Regions from separate parts of the Bradyrhizobium sp. WBAH42 genome, predicted to be linked through region 1. Evidence: riboswitches for the same ligand, from Rfam matches in the RefSeq annotation. Region 1 holds a riboswitch; the other holds the start of a gene.
What was found. Region 1 has a riboswitch for glycine ahead of DCG74_RS37825 (D-amino acid dehydrogenase). Riboswitches for the same ligand answer to the same signal wherever they lie in the genome.
Positions count from the first base shown of each region.

Region 2: another riboswitch for glycine. It lies ahead of gcvT (glycine cleavage system aminomethyltransferase GcvT); the one in region 1 lies ahead of DCG74_RS37825 (D-amino acid dehydrogenase).

Region 1 covers NZ_CP036533.1:8,083,626-8,089,619, forward strand. Annotated here, with positions in the region: partial or broken gene DCG74_RS37815 (ParB/RepB/Spo0J family partition protein) at 361-2,326, shown strand; partial or broken gene DCG74_RS37820 (M20/M25/M40 family metallo-hydrolase) at 2,517-2,669, shown strand; glycine riboswitch at 2,762-2,868, shown strand; glycine riboswitch at 2,872-2,987, shown strand; gene DCG74_RS37825 (D-amino acid dehydrogenase) at 3,056-4,357, shown strand; gene DCG74_RS37830 (AraC family transcriptional regulator) at 4,599-5,447, opposite strand; gene DCG74_RS37835 (M20/M25/M40 family metallo-hydrolase) at 5,515-5,949, shown strand; gene DCG74_RS37840 (M20/M25/M40 family metallo-hydrolase) at 5,940-5,994, shown strand, end outside.
Region 2 covers NZ_CP036533.1:6,278,299-6,284,292, forward strand. Annotated here, with positions in the region: gene alaS (alanine--tRNA ligase) at 1-1,858, opposite strand, end outside; glycine riboswitch at 2,093-2,184, shown strand; gene gcvT (glycine cleavage system aminomethyltransferase GcvT) at 2,330-3,475, shown strand; gene gcvH (glycine cleavage system protein GcvH) at 3,486-3,854, shown strand; gene gcvP (aminomethyl-transferring glycine dehydrogenase) at 3,872-5,994, shown strand, end outside.

The DNA.
Region 1 (5,994 bases):
TGGAAGGCGGTAAAGCGCTCCTTGAGGCAAGCCGCCTAAGGGGCTCCGCCCCTCGCGCGTCAGGGTAAAGCGCCGGCCAAAACCGGCGCCGCCCCGAGCGGTCTCCCCGGTCTTCCGCGCTATTTTCTGATCACTCACTCTCCTGAACGCCTGGCATGCGCCCGTGCAGACCCGCTCTTGCGAGCGGCCCTTCGTGCGGGTGATCCCCCTCCGCTCGGTTCGCCCTGGCACTTGCTACCCCCGGTCTAGCCGACGGGCAGGGGCGCAGGCGCGGAGTGCGCCTTGCACCCATGAAAGCCGAAAAGGGAGATTGATCATGTCGGCCAAGCACGTTGAAACCATCCTGAGAGCGGGACGGAAATTTTCGCTCCACTCAACAAACTCAAAAAGTCGCCGAAGAACGCGCGCAAGATGCCGCACAGTGAAGCAGCGATTGAGGCCTATGCGGCTAGCATCGCCGCCAAGGGTATCTTGCAAAATCTGGTGGTTGAGCCCGAGTTGAACGGAGAAGGAGCGCCCACGGGGTTCTATTTCGTGACCATCGGCGAGGGCAGGCGGCTTGCCCAGCTTCTGCGAGTGAAGCGGAAGGAGATTAAGAAGACCGAACCCATCCGCTGCATCGTCGATACCGCGAACGATCCGCACGAAATCAGCCTGGACGAAAACGTCACTCGCGAAAACATGCATCCCGCCGATCAGTTCGAAGCCTTCAAGAAGCTGGCGGAAGAGCGGGGCTTCGGCGCAGAGGAAATTGCCGCCCGTTTCGGCGTGACGCCGCATGTTGTGCGTCAACGCCTGCGGATCGGCGCGGTCTCCCCGAAACTGATGCAGGTCTATCGCGATGGCGATCTGACCCTTGAACAGTTGATGGCCTTCGCCATCACCGACGATCATGCCCGGCAGGAAGGCGTCTACGAGCGGCTGTCTTATAACCGCGACGCCAGCACCATCCGCCGCATGCTCACCGAAACCCACGTCGCCGCAATCGATCGCCGCGCGCGCTTTGTCGGGATGGAGGCCTACACGGAAGCAGGCGGCTCGATCCTTCGCGACCTCTTCACCGAAGATCGCGGCGGGTATCTGGAAGACGTAGCGCTGCTCGATTTGCTGGTGACTGCAAAGCTCGGCCGTGAGGCCGATGCCGTGCGGGCAGCCGAGGGCTGGAAATGGACGGAGGTCCAGCTTGATTTCCCGCATGCGCACGGCATGCGGCCGACCTACCCGCATCAGGTTGAGCTTTCGGCGGAAGATCAGGCCGCTCTTACAACGGTGCAGACGGCATTCGACCGGTTGACGGAAGAGCATCAGGGGGCCGAAGAACTTGCTGACGACGTGGATGCGCGGTTCGGCGAACTTGAGGCCGAAATCGAGCGGCTGGAAGCGAAGCGGCAGGCCTACGATCCTGATGACATCGCGCGTGGTGGCGCGTTCGTGATCCTCAATCACGACGGGACCATTCGGATCGAGCGCGGGTTCATCCGCCCGGCAGACGAGAAGCCCCAGGCCGACACCGAGGAGGGGATCGACGCGCAGACGCCGAACGAGGGCGGCGAGACAGATGGCCCAACGTCGCAGGGCGATGATGGAGAAGAAGTCGTTGCCGAGAAAGAGGACGACGACCGACCGCTATCTGACGTTCTCGTTCGGGACCTCACCGCACATCGCACCTTGGGACTGCGTCAATTTGAGCGAACAACCCGCAACTGCCATCGTGGCGGTGACGCATGCGCTCGCCGCCCAAATTTTCTATCTCGGTGCGGATGCGCATGTGGTCGGCATCCAGCCGATCAAGACAGATTTGGCTGGGCACGCGGACGGCATCGAGGATACACCGACCGGCATGGCTTGGGCGGATCGCCATGCCAATTGGGCAAGGCAAATGCCCCGGGACGTCATCAGCCTTTGGACCTTCGTGGCGGAACTCGACCACGATAGCCGCATGGCCTTGTTTGCGCATTGCACGGCATTGACCGTCAACGCGCTCAGATTGCCGTGGGAGCGGCGACCGCAGGCATTGGCAACGGCCGATCGGCTGGCGGAAGCTGTGTCTCTCGACATGACCGGATACTGGCGGCCGACGGTGCGCAGCTATCTGGGTCGCGTCACCAAAGCGCGCATTCTGGAGGCGGTTTGCGAAGGCGTGAGCGGCGAGGCGGCCGAACGTATGGTGGATATGAAGAAGGTCGAGATGGCGGAAGCCGCCGCACAATTGCTGGCAGGGACCGGTTGGCTGCCCTCCCTGCTAAGAACGGCCGAGCCAGAGACTCGGTCGGCTTCGCCAAATGGGCCGCAAGGTGGTGAAGCATATTCGGAGGCGGCGGAGTGACACCAGAGGAGGGGCTGCGCGAGCGGTCCCGGCCAGTTCAAGAAAGTTTCGGCCGCACGCCGATCAGGCGCGCGGCCGTTTCGGCTTTAGGCGAAGCAACAACCGTTTCAAGAGAGGAAATCCGCGTCGTCAATGAGACCATGAAGGTGACCAGCGAGTTCACGCCCGGCGTGGAACCAAACGCCGGCACGACGGCAACTTCACCGGCGCGATGGGCAATCCTACGCTCGGCGGCCCCGGCGTTCGCGGCGCTGATGCGCATACACTCAACGAACACATCGAGGTCGACTGCCTCGCCGACCGCGGCCGCCTCATGGCTGCGCTGCTGGCGATGCTGGACTGACATCGATTTGCACTGCACAACACGATGGCATTGCCGGATCGAATTTTAGGCTTGTCCAATTTTGAGGCTTCGCCTACGGTCCGGCCGTCCAAGGCGACGATGCGGGAGAGATCGAAGCAATTGCATTCGTGCAGTTGGCTTCGGCGCCGACGGAGCAACCGCCCCGGAAACTCTCAGGCAAAAGGACCGTATCGTCAGGACGATCTGGAGAGAGACGGACATGGCCGCTGATCAAGGGCCGTGACGTCCACCGAAGGGGATAGTTCGCTTGCGGGCCCAGGCCCGATGCGGATCAAGCTCTCAGGTACCGTGACAGATGGGGCGCTGAAGCAGCCGGTTTCACCGGCGGTTCGGCGACTCTAACCCACGGGAGCCTGAAGACCATTATGCCTCACATTGCGATCATTGGCGCCGGCATCACCGGCGTGACGACGGCCTATGCCCTGCTCGAACGTGGCTACCGGGTGACTGTACTCGACAGGCATCGCTACGCCGCGATGGAAACCTCGTTCGCCAATGGCGGACAGCTCTCCGCCAGCAACGCGGAAGTCTGGAACAGCGCCGCGACCATCCTCAAGGGGTTGCGCTGGATGCTTCGAAGCGACGCGCCGCTCCTGATGAATCCGAAGCCGAGCTGGCACAAATATTCCTGGATCGGCGAATTCGTCGGCAACATCGGCCGCTATCGCGCCAACACCATCGAGACCACGCGGCTCGCCATCGAGGCGCGCAAGCATCTGTTCTCGATCGCCGAGCGCGAGAAAATCGCCTTCGATCTCGAACGCCGCGGCATCCTGCATGTCTATCACGACAAGGCGGGTTTCGAAACGGGCCTGCGGGTCAACACGCTGCTGCAACAAGGCGGGCTCGACCGCCGGCCGGTGACGACGGACGAAATCCGCAGCCTCGAGCCTGCGCTGCAGACGGCCTGCTATGGCGGCTTCTTCACGCCATCGGATGCGACCGGCGATATCCACAAGTTCACCCGCGGGCTCGCCGACGCCTGCATCCGCCGCGGCGCGGCCTTCATCCACGAAGCCGATGTCGATGCGATCTCGCGCGGCGATGACGGCTTCCGCATCGGCTGGAGAGAAGCCGCTTCGCCCGATGCTGACATCGCGAGGCGGCACGAGTTACAGGCGAATGGAATCGTGATTTGCGCCGGCGTGGCGAGCCGCCACTTCGCCGGCATGCTCAACGATCGCGTCAACGTCTATCCGGTAAAGGGCTATTCGATCACCGTGCAGCTCGATGCCCCGCAAGGCCGGGACGCTGCACCGACCGTCAGCCTGCTCGATGAAGCTGCGAAGATCGTTACCAGCCGGCTCGGCGCCGACCGCTTCCGCGTCGCGGGCACCGCCGAGTTCAACGGCTTCAACCGCGATATTCGCGCCGACCGGATCCAGCCGCTGGTCGACTGGGTGCGGCAGCATTTCCCCGGCATCGATACCTCAAAGGTCGTGCCATGGGCGGGCTTGCGTCCGATGATGCCGAACATGATGCCGGTGGTGCGTGCCGGCCGGATCCCCGGCGTGTTCTACAATACGGGCCATGGTCATCTCGGCTGGACCCTGTCTGCCGCGACCGCACAGATGGTGGCAGGAGCGGTCGATGACTGGCGCGACCCCGACGCGCCTTCAATGGTCCCGTCCGGCACCGGGCGCACGGCGATCTCGGCGTCTTGCTGATCTCAAACACGCCAAGGCTCGAGATGATCGGTCTGACCCTTGATCTCGCCCGTTGCGATCGACGTGCGCGGGGTACCAGTGCTTCGCAGACAAGAAATGGTTGTGTCGCGCCGCTCCAAGTATTGCTGTCTCAAACGGAGCCGGTTGCAGGTAAGCCCGCTCCGCCTGTGCTCAATGAGTGCAGTCCGCTAAAAGACGGGATTGAAGATCAGTTTGCACTGTTTGGCATGTTGATGCGTACTCAGGCCACCGCTCTCTTAAGCATCCCGGGCGTAAATCCGTGAGCGGCGCGAAATATTCTGGAGAGATGGCTTTGATCCGCGAAGCCGGCTCCGACGGCCGCATCGGCCAGACTTGCTCCAGCCTCAATCAAGGCGTTTGCGCGCCGAAGTCGGCGATCACGAATGAAAGCGGCTGGGGTAAGGCCAGCCACCTTCTTGAAGTCGCGAATGACCTGAAAACGAGTAACACCGGCAGCCGCCGCAAGTTGTTGCAGATCAATACTGAAACACAATCTTTTTTCGACTAACTCTTGGTAGACAGCCATTCGACGCCGGGCATTTGAATGCTCGACGAATTCCGGAGGGCTTTGCGGATGCGTATGCCGCAAGATGAGATGGCGCAAGGAGACCAGCATCGCCGTCTCGGCCGCCAGTATGTCATCGCTCCGCGACAACCGATGAGCCAGTGCCATCGCATCCCTCAGTTGCGGATCGTCTATCGCCGACTGCCGAAATATAGGAGATTCGCTGCGGCCGAGCTCCACCGCGACGTGTGTCAGGAACTCTACTTGAGGATAGAAGGTGCGATAGGACCAGCCATCGGGGCATCCAGACTCCCCATCGTGCCATTCCTCGGGGTTGACCACGAGCAGTGTACCCGTTGGTGCAACGACGGTTTCTCGACCAATTTTGACGCGTTCAGCGCCTGCGGTGATTAGCGCAATGACGTAGTTTGGATGAGTATGGCGGTCATACCGGTGCTTCGTGAACTTTGCCTTCAAGAGACCCAGGTCACGGAAGCGCGGGTGGCGCCAGAACTCTTGCTCTTCTTGCAAGTCCTTGCTCATCGGCTGGTCAATCTCGTTCAAGACTCCTGCGGCGCGAAGCCATCTCATTCCTTGAGATTTGAGATGATCGCACACCAGGAGCAAGCCAATGCTGCATAATGACCCGATCGCGGTGATATCACCAGAGGTGATCGCCTGGCGGCATCAGATCCATGCCAATCCAGAACTTGGCTTCCAGGAGAATGAGACGGCGCGCTTCGTAGCTGATCAATTGCGAAGCTTTGGCCTTGAGGTGCATGAACGGATCGCCGGCACCGGCGTTGTTGGCGTGCTGAAGAACGGGAGTGGCAAGCGGGCCATCGGCCTGCGGGCCGAGCTGGACGCGCTGCCCATCGTCGAGCGAACCGGTCTCCCCTACGCCTCCAAACGTCAGGGTTTGATGCATGCCTGTGGACATGATGGCCACACGGCGATGCTACTTGGTTCCGCTAAGCTTCTGAGTGAGAATCCCAATTTTTTGATGGCACTGTCTACTTCGTCTTCCAACCTGCGGAAGAGAACGACGGCGGGAGCATGCGTATGATCGAGGATGGCGTCTTTGAAAGGTTCCCAGTCGAAGCCATGTATG
Region 2 (5,994 bases), 1.8 Mb from region 1:
CGTCGTTGGCGATGTCCTCGACCCGGGCGAGCTCCTCGGCCGTGATCGGCTTCGGATGCACGAAGTCGAAGCGCAGCCGATCCGGCGCGACCATCGAGCCGCGCTGGGCGATGTGATCGCCGAGCACCTGGCGCAGCGCCTCGTGGATGATGTGGGTCGCGGAGTGATGGGCGCGGATGGTCGAGCGCCTGGAATGATCGACCTCGAGCTGCAGCGCCGTGCCGAGCTTCAACTCGCCACTCTCGACCGTGCCGATATGGACGAAGAGATCGCCGAGCTTCTTCTGCGTATCGGTGACGCGGACCTTGATGCCGCCCTCGCCCGAGAGCACGCCGGTATCGCCGACCTGGCCGCCCGACTCCGCATAGAACGGCGTCTGGTTCAGCAGAAGCGCGCCGGTCTCGCCGGCCTTGAGGCTCGCAACCTCGGCGCCGTCCTTGACCAGCGCGGAGACCACGCCTTCGGCGCTCTCGGTCTCGTAGCCGAGGAATTCGGTGGCGCCGAGCTTCTCGCGCAGCGGGAACCAGATCGCTTCGGACGCGGCCTCACCCGAGCCTTTCCAGGACTCGCGCGCCTTGGCCTTCTGGCGCTCCATCGCGTCGGTGAACGCCGCCTGGTCAACGCCGATGCCGCGCGACTTCAGCGCGTCCTGCGTCAGATCGAGCGGGAAGCCGTAGGTGTCGTACAGCGTGAAGGCGACGTCGCCGTCGAACATGTCGCCTTTCTTCAAGGACGCGCTCTTCTCGTCGAGGATGGCCAAGCCGCGCGAAAGAGTCTTGCGGAAGCGGGTCTCTTCCAGCCGCAGCGTTTCCTCGATCAGCTTTTCCGCGCGCATCAATTCCGGATAGGCCTGGCCCATCTCGCGCACCAGCGCCCAGACCAGGCGATGCATCAGCGGCTCCTTGGCGCCGAGCAGCTGCGCATGGCGCATCGCGCGGCGCATGATGCGGCGCAACACATAGCCGCGGCCCTCGTTCGAGGGCAGCACGCCGTCGGAGACGAGGAAGGCCGAGGAGCGCAAATGGTCGGCGATGACGCGGAACGAGGCGGCATTCTGCGCGGTCGGGCCGCTGCCGAGCGCGGACGCGGTGGCCTCGATCAGGTTGCGGAACAGGTCGGTCTCGAACACGCTCTCGACGCCCTGGAGGATGCAGGCCATGCGCTCCAGGCCCATGCCGGTGTCGATCGAGGGACGCGGCAGACCGACGCGCTCCTCCTTCGTCACCTGCTCGTATTGCATGAACACGAGATTCCAGAATTCGAGGAAGCGATCGCCGTCCTCTTCCGGCGAGCCGGGAGGTCCGCCCCAGATGTGCTCGCCGCGGTCGATGAAGATCTCCGAGCACGGGCCGCACGGCCCGGTGTCGCCCATCGCCCAGAAATTGTCCGAGGTCGGAATGCGGATGATGCGGTCCTCGGAGAAGCCGGCGATCTTCTTCCACAGACCCGCCGCCTCGTCGTCGGTGTGATAGACGGTGACGAGCAGCTTGTCCTTCTTCAGCCCGAACTCCTTGGTGATCAGCTTCCAGGCGAGCTCGATCGCGCGCTCCTTGAAGTAATCGCCGAACGAGAAATTGCCGAGCATCTCGAAGAAGGTGAGATGGCGCGCGGTGTAGCCGACATTGTCGAGGTCGTTGTGCTTGCCGCCGGCGCGCACGCATTTCTGCGAGGTGGTGGCGCGCTGGTAGGGCCGCTTCTCGACGCCGGTGAAGACGTTCTTGAACTGCACCATGCCGGCATTGGTGAACATCAACGTCGGGTCGTTGCGCGGCACGAGTGGCGAGGACGGCACGATCTCGTGGCCGTTCTCGGCAAAGTAGTTCAGAAAGGTCGACCTGATCTCGTTGACGCCGCTCATGTTCATCCAATCGGGTATGCTTGGGCCCGCTTCTCGCCGTCCAAACCGGACCGTTCAGGCTGATATCTGCGGGCCAAAGCGCTTTTAGACAAGGCCAGCTTCGCTGTCCAGAAACTGTGCAGGGAGATCAGAGGGTTGCCGCAGGCGCTCAATCCCCTTGCAATCCCGTTGGATAGGACGTGCGGACGCGTTGACAGGCTTGGCTCCCCTGTGGTCTCTACCCATCTGTATCGTACGGCCACGTCGGGAGAGACCGGCTACTAGTTAGCCGGCGCCGAAGGAGCAACCGCCCCGGAAACTCTCAGGCAAAAGGACCGCGTGGCTTTGACAGCATCTGGAAAGAGGCGCCGACGGGTGTAGACCCGGACAGCGTCCGCCGACGGGATAATACTCTCAGGCACAGCGACAGATGGGGCTTCGACTGGTGTCCATCGGGGAATCCTCCCCGGGGAACCGCCGAGGGCCCTCAAGATGCTAGCTCACGACCAAGACTCCCTGAAACGCACCCCCCTCTACGACCTCCACGTGTCCCTGGGCGGCAAGATGGTGCCGTTCGCGGGCTACGACATGCCCGTGCAGTACCCCGCGGGCGTGCTGAAGGAGCACCTCCATACCCGCACCAAAGCGGGCCTTTTCGACGTCTCCCACATGGGCCAGCTCGCGCTTCGGCCGAAGTCCGGCAAGGTGGAAGACGCTGCCCGCGCGCTGGAGCGGCTAGTGCCGCAGGATATCGTGGCGATCGCCGCGGGGCGGCAGCGCTACGCCCAGTTCACCAACGAAGACGGCGGCATTCTCGACGATCTCATGGTCGCCAATTTCGGCGATCACCTGTTCCTGGTGGTCAACGCCGCCTGCAAGGCCGAGGACGAGGCACATCTGCGCGCCAACCTGTCCGACGACTGCGTGATCGAGCAGCTTGCCGACCGCGCGCTGATCGCGCTGCAGGGTCCGAAGGCCGAAGCGGCGCTGGCGAAACTCTGTGCAGAGGCGCCGGCCATGACATTCATGGACGCCGGGCCGCACGAGGTCGCCGGCATCAAGTGTTTCGTCTCGCGCTCCGGCTACACCGGCGAGGACGGCTTCGAGATCTCGGTTCCATCAGGCGATGCCGAACGCCTCGCAAAAATGCTGCTGGCAAATCCCGACGTGCTCGCGATTGGCCTCGGGGCCCGCGACAGCCTGCGGCTGGAAGCCGGGCTCTGCCTGTACGGCCACGACATCGACACCACGACCACGCCGGTCGAGGCCGCGCTGGAATGGTCGGTGCAAAAAAGCCGCCGCACCGGCGGAGCGCGCGCCGGCGGCTTTCCCGGCGCTGCGAAGATCCTCGCCCATTTCGATAACGGCGCATCCCGCCGCCGCGTCGGCCTGCTCGCCCTGGGCCGCGCGCCAGTGCGCGAGGGCGCGCTGCTGTTTGCCGACGCTGCGGGTGGCGAGCCGATCGGACAAGTCACGTCGGGCGGTTTCGGCCCGAGCCTGAGCGCGCCGGTCGCGATGGGCTACGTGCCTGTGAGCCTCGCTGCGCTCGGCACAAAGCTCTTCGCCGAGGTGCGCGGCCAGCGGCTGCCCTTGCAGATTGCTGCAATGCCCTTCGTCAAAAACACCTACAAACGCTGAGGACGAGACAATGACCACGACGCTGTACACTTCCGACCATGAATGGCTCGCCATCGACGGCGACACCGCCACGGTCGGCATCACCGATTACGCCCAGCAGCAGCTCGGCGACGTCGTGTTCGTCGAATTGCCCAAGGTCGGCCGCAGCTTGAAGAAAGCCGAAGCCGCCGCCGTCGTGGAGTCGGTGAAGGCCGCCTCCGACGTCTACGCCCCTGTTACGGGCGAAGTGCTCGAGACCAACGAGGCCCTCGCCGCCGAGCCGGCGCTGATCAATTCGGATGCGCAAGGCGCGGCCTGGTTCTTCAAGATCAAGATTGCCGACAAAAGCGAGCTCGGCGGCCTCATGGATGAAGCCGCCTACAAGGCGCATACGGCTTAAGGACGATGGAGCAAGCGATGACCGCGCACCGCAAGACCAACGGCGACACCGCCGCCAGTTTCGTTCGCCGCCATATCGGCCCATCCGCGCGCGACGTCACCGCAATGCTGGAGGCCGTCAGCGCCAAGAGCGTCGATGCACTGATGGCGGAGACGCTGCCGGCCTCGATCCGGCAGACCTCCCCGCTCGATCTCGGCAAGCCGCTGAGCGAGACCGAGGCGATCGCGCATATGGCCGAGCTCGCAAGCCAGAACCAGGTCTTCACCTCGCTGATCGGCCAGGGCTATTCCGGCACCATCCTGCCCGCGGTGATCCAGCGCAACATCCTGGAGAACCCGGCCTGGTACACGGCCTACACGCCCTACCAGCCCGAGATCAGCCAGGGCCGGCTGGAAGCGCTGTTCAACTTCCAAACCATGATCTGCGACCTCACCGGGCTCGACGTCGCCAACGCCTCGCTGCTCGATGAAGCCACCGCGGCGGCCGAAGCCATGGCGCTCGCCGAGCGCCACTCGCAGGTCAAGGCCAAGGCCTTCTTCGTCGACAAGGACGTGCATCCTCAGACGCTGGCGGTGATGCGCACCCGCGCCGAGCCGCTGGGGTGGTCTCTGGTCGTCGGCGACCCCCTCACCGATCTCGACAAATCAGACGTGCTCGGCGCGCTGCTGCAATATCCGGGCTCTTCGGGCGCGCTGCGCGACCTCAGGCCGGCGATCGCCGCGCTGAAGGCCAAGGGCGCGCTCGCCATCGTCGCCGCGGACCTCTTGGCGCTGACCTTGCTCGCCTCGCCCGGCGAGTTAGGTGCCGACATCGCCATCGGCTCGGCGCAGCGCTTTGGCGTGCCGATGGGCTACGGCGGACCGCACGCCGCCTATATGGCGGTGCGCGATGCGTTGAAGCGCTCGCTGCCCGGCCGCATCGTCGGCCTTTCCGTGGATTCACGCGGGGCGCCGGCCTATCGGCTCGCGCTGCAGACCCGCGAGCAGCACATCCGCCGCGAGAAGGCGACCTCCAACATCTGCACCGCGCAGGTGCTGCTCGCCGTGATCGCCTCGATGTATGCGGTCTATCACGGCCCCGAGGGCCTGGCGCAGATCGCGCGCAACGTGCATCGCCGCGCCGCCGTGCTCGCAACCGGCTTGCGCAAGCTCGGCTTTGCGCCTGACAGCGAGACCTTCTTCGACACGCTCAGCGTCGATGCCGGCGGCAAGCGCGAGGAGATCGTCGCGCGCGCGCTCGCCGAGAAGATCAATCTCGGCGTCGGTGATACCGCGCTTCGCATCGCACTCGACGAGACCACGACGCCCGCGACGGTCGAAGCGGTCTGGCGCGCCTTCGGCGGCAAGCTTGCCTATGCCGAGATCGACGCCGAGACGCGCGAGGCGCTGCCGGACGAATTGAAGCGCGCCACGGCCTTCCTGACCCATCCGGTCTTCCATGCGCATCGCTCGGAGACCGACATGCTGCGCTACATGCGCAAGCTCAGTGATCGCGACCTCGCGCTCGACCGCGCCATGATCCCGCTGGGATCGTGCACCATGAAGCTGAACGCGACCACCGAGATGATGCCGCTGACCTGGCCGGAATTTGCCACGCTGCATCCGTTCGCCCCGCGCGAGCAGGCCAAGGGCTACCACGCGCTGTTCGCGCGGCTGGAGAAATGGCTCTGCGACATCACCGGCTATGACGCGATCTCGCTGCAGCCGAACTCGGGCGCGCAGGGCGAATATGCCGGGCTGCTCGCGATACGGGGCTACCATGCCGCGCGCGGACAGAGCCATCGCAAGATCTGCCTGATCCCCTCTTCCGCCCACGGCACCAATCCGGCTTCGGCCGCGATGGTCGGCATGGACGTGGTGGTGGTGTCTTGCGAGAAGAACGGCGACGTCGACGTCAATGATCTCCGCGCCAAGGCGGAGAAGCATGCGAACGATCTCGCCGCGGTGATGATCACCTATCCCTCGACCCACGGCGTGTTCGAGGAGCACATCCGCGATATCTGCGACATCGTGCACGGCCATGGCGGCCAGGTGTATCTCGACGGCGCCAACCTCAACGCGCAGGTCGGCCTCAGCAGGCCCGGCGAATACGGCGCCGACGTCAGCCATCTCAATCTGCACAAGACCTTCTGCATCCCGCA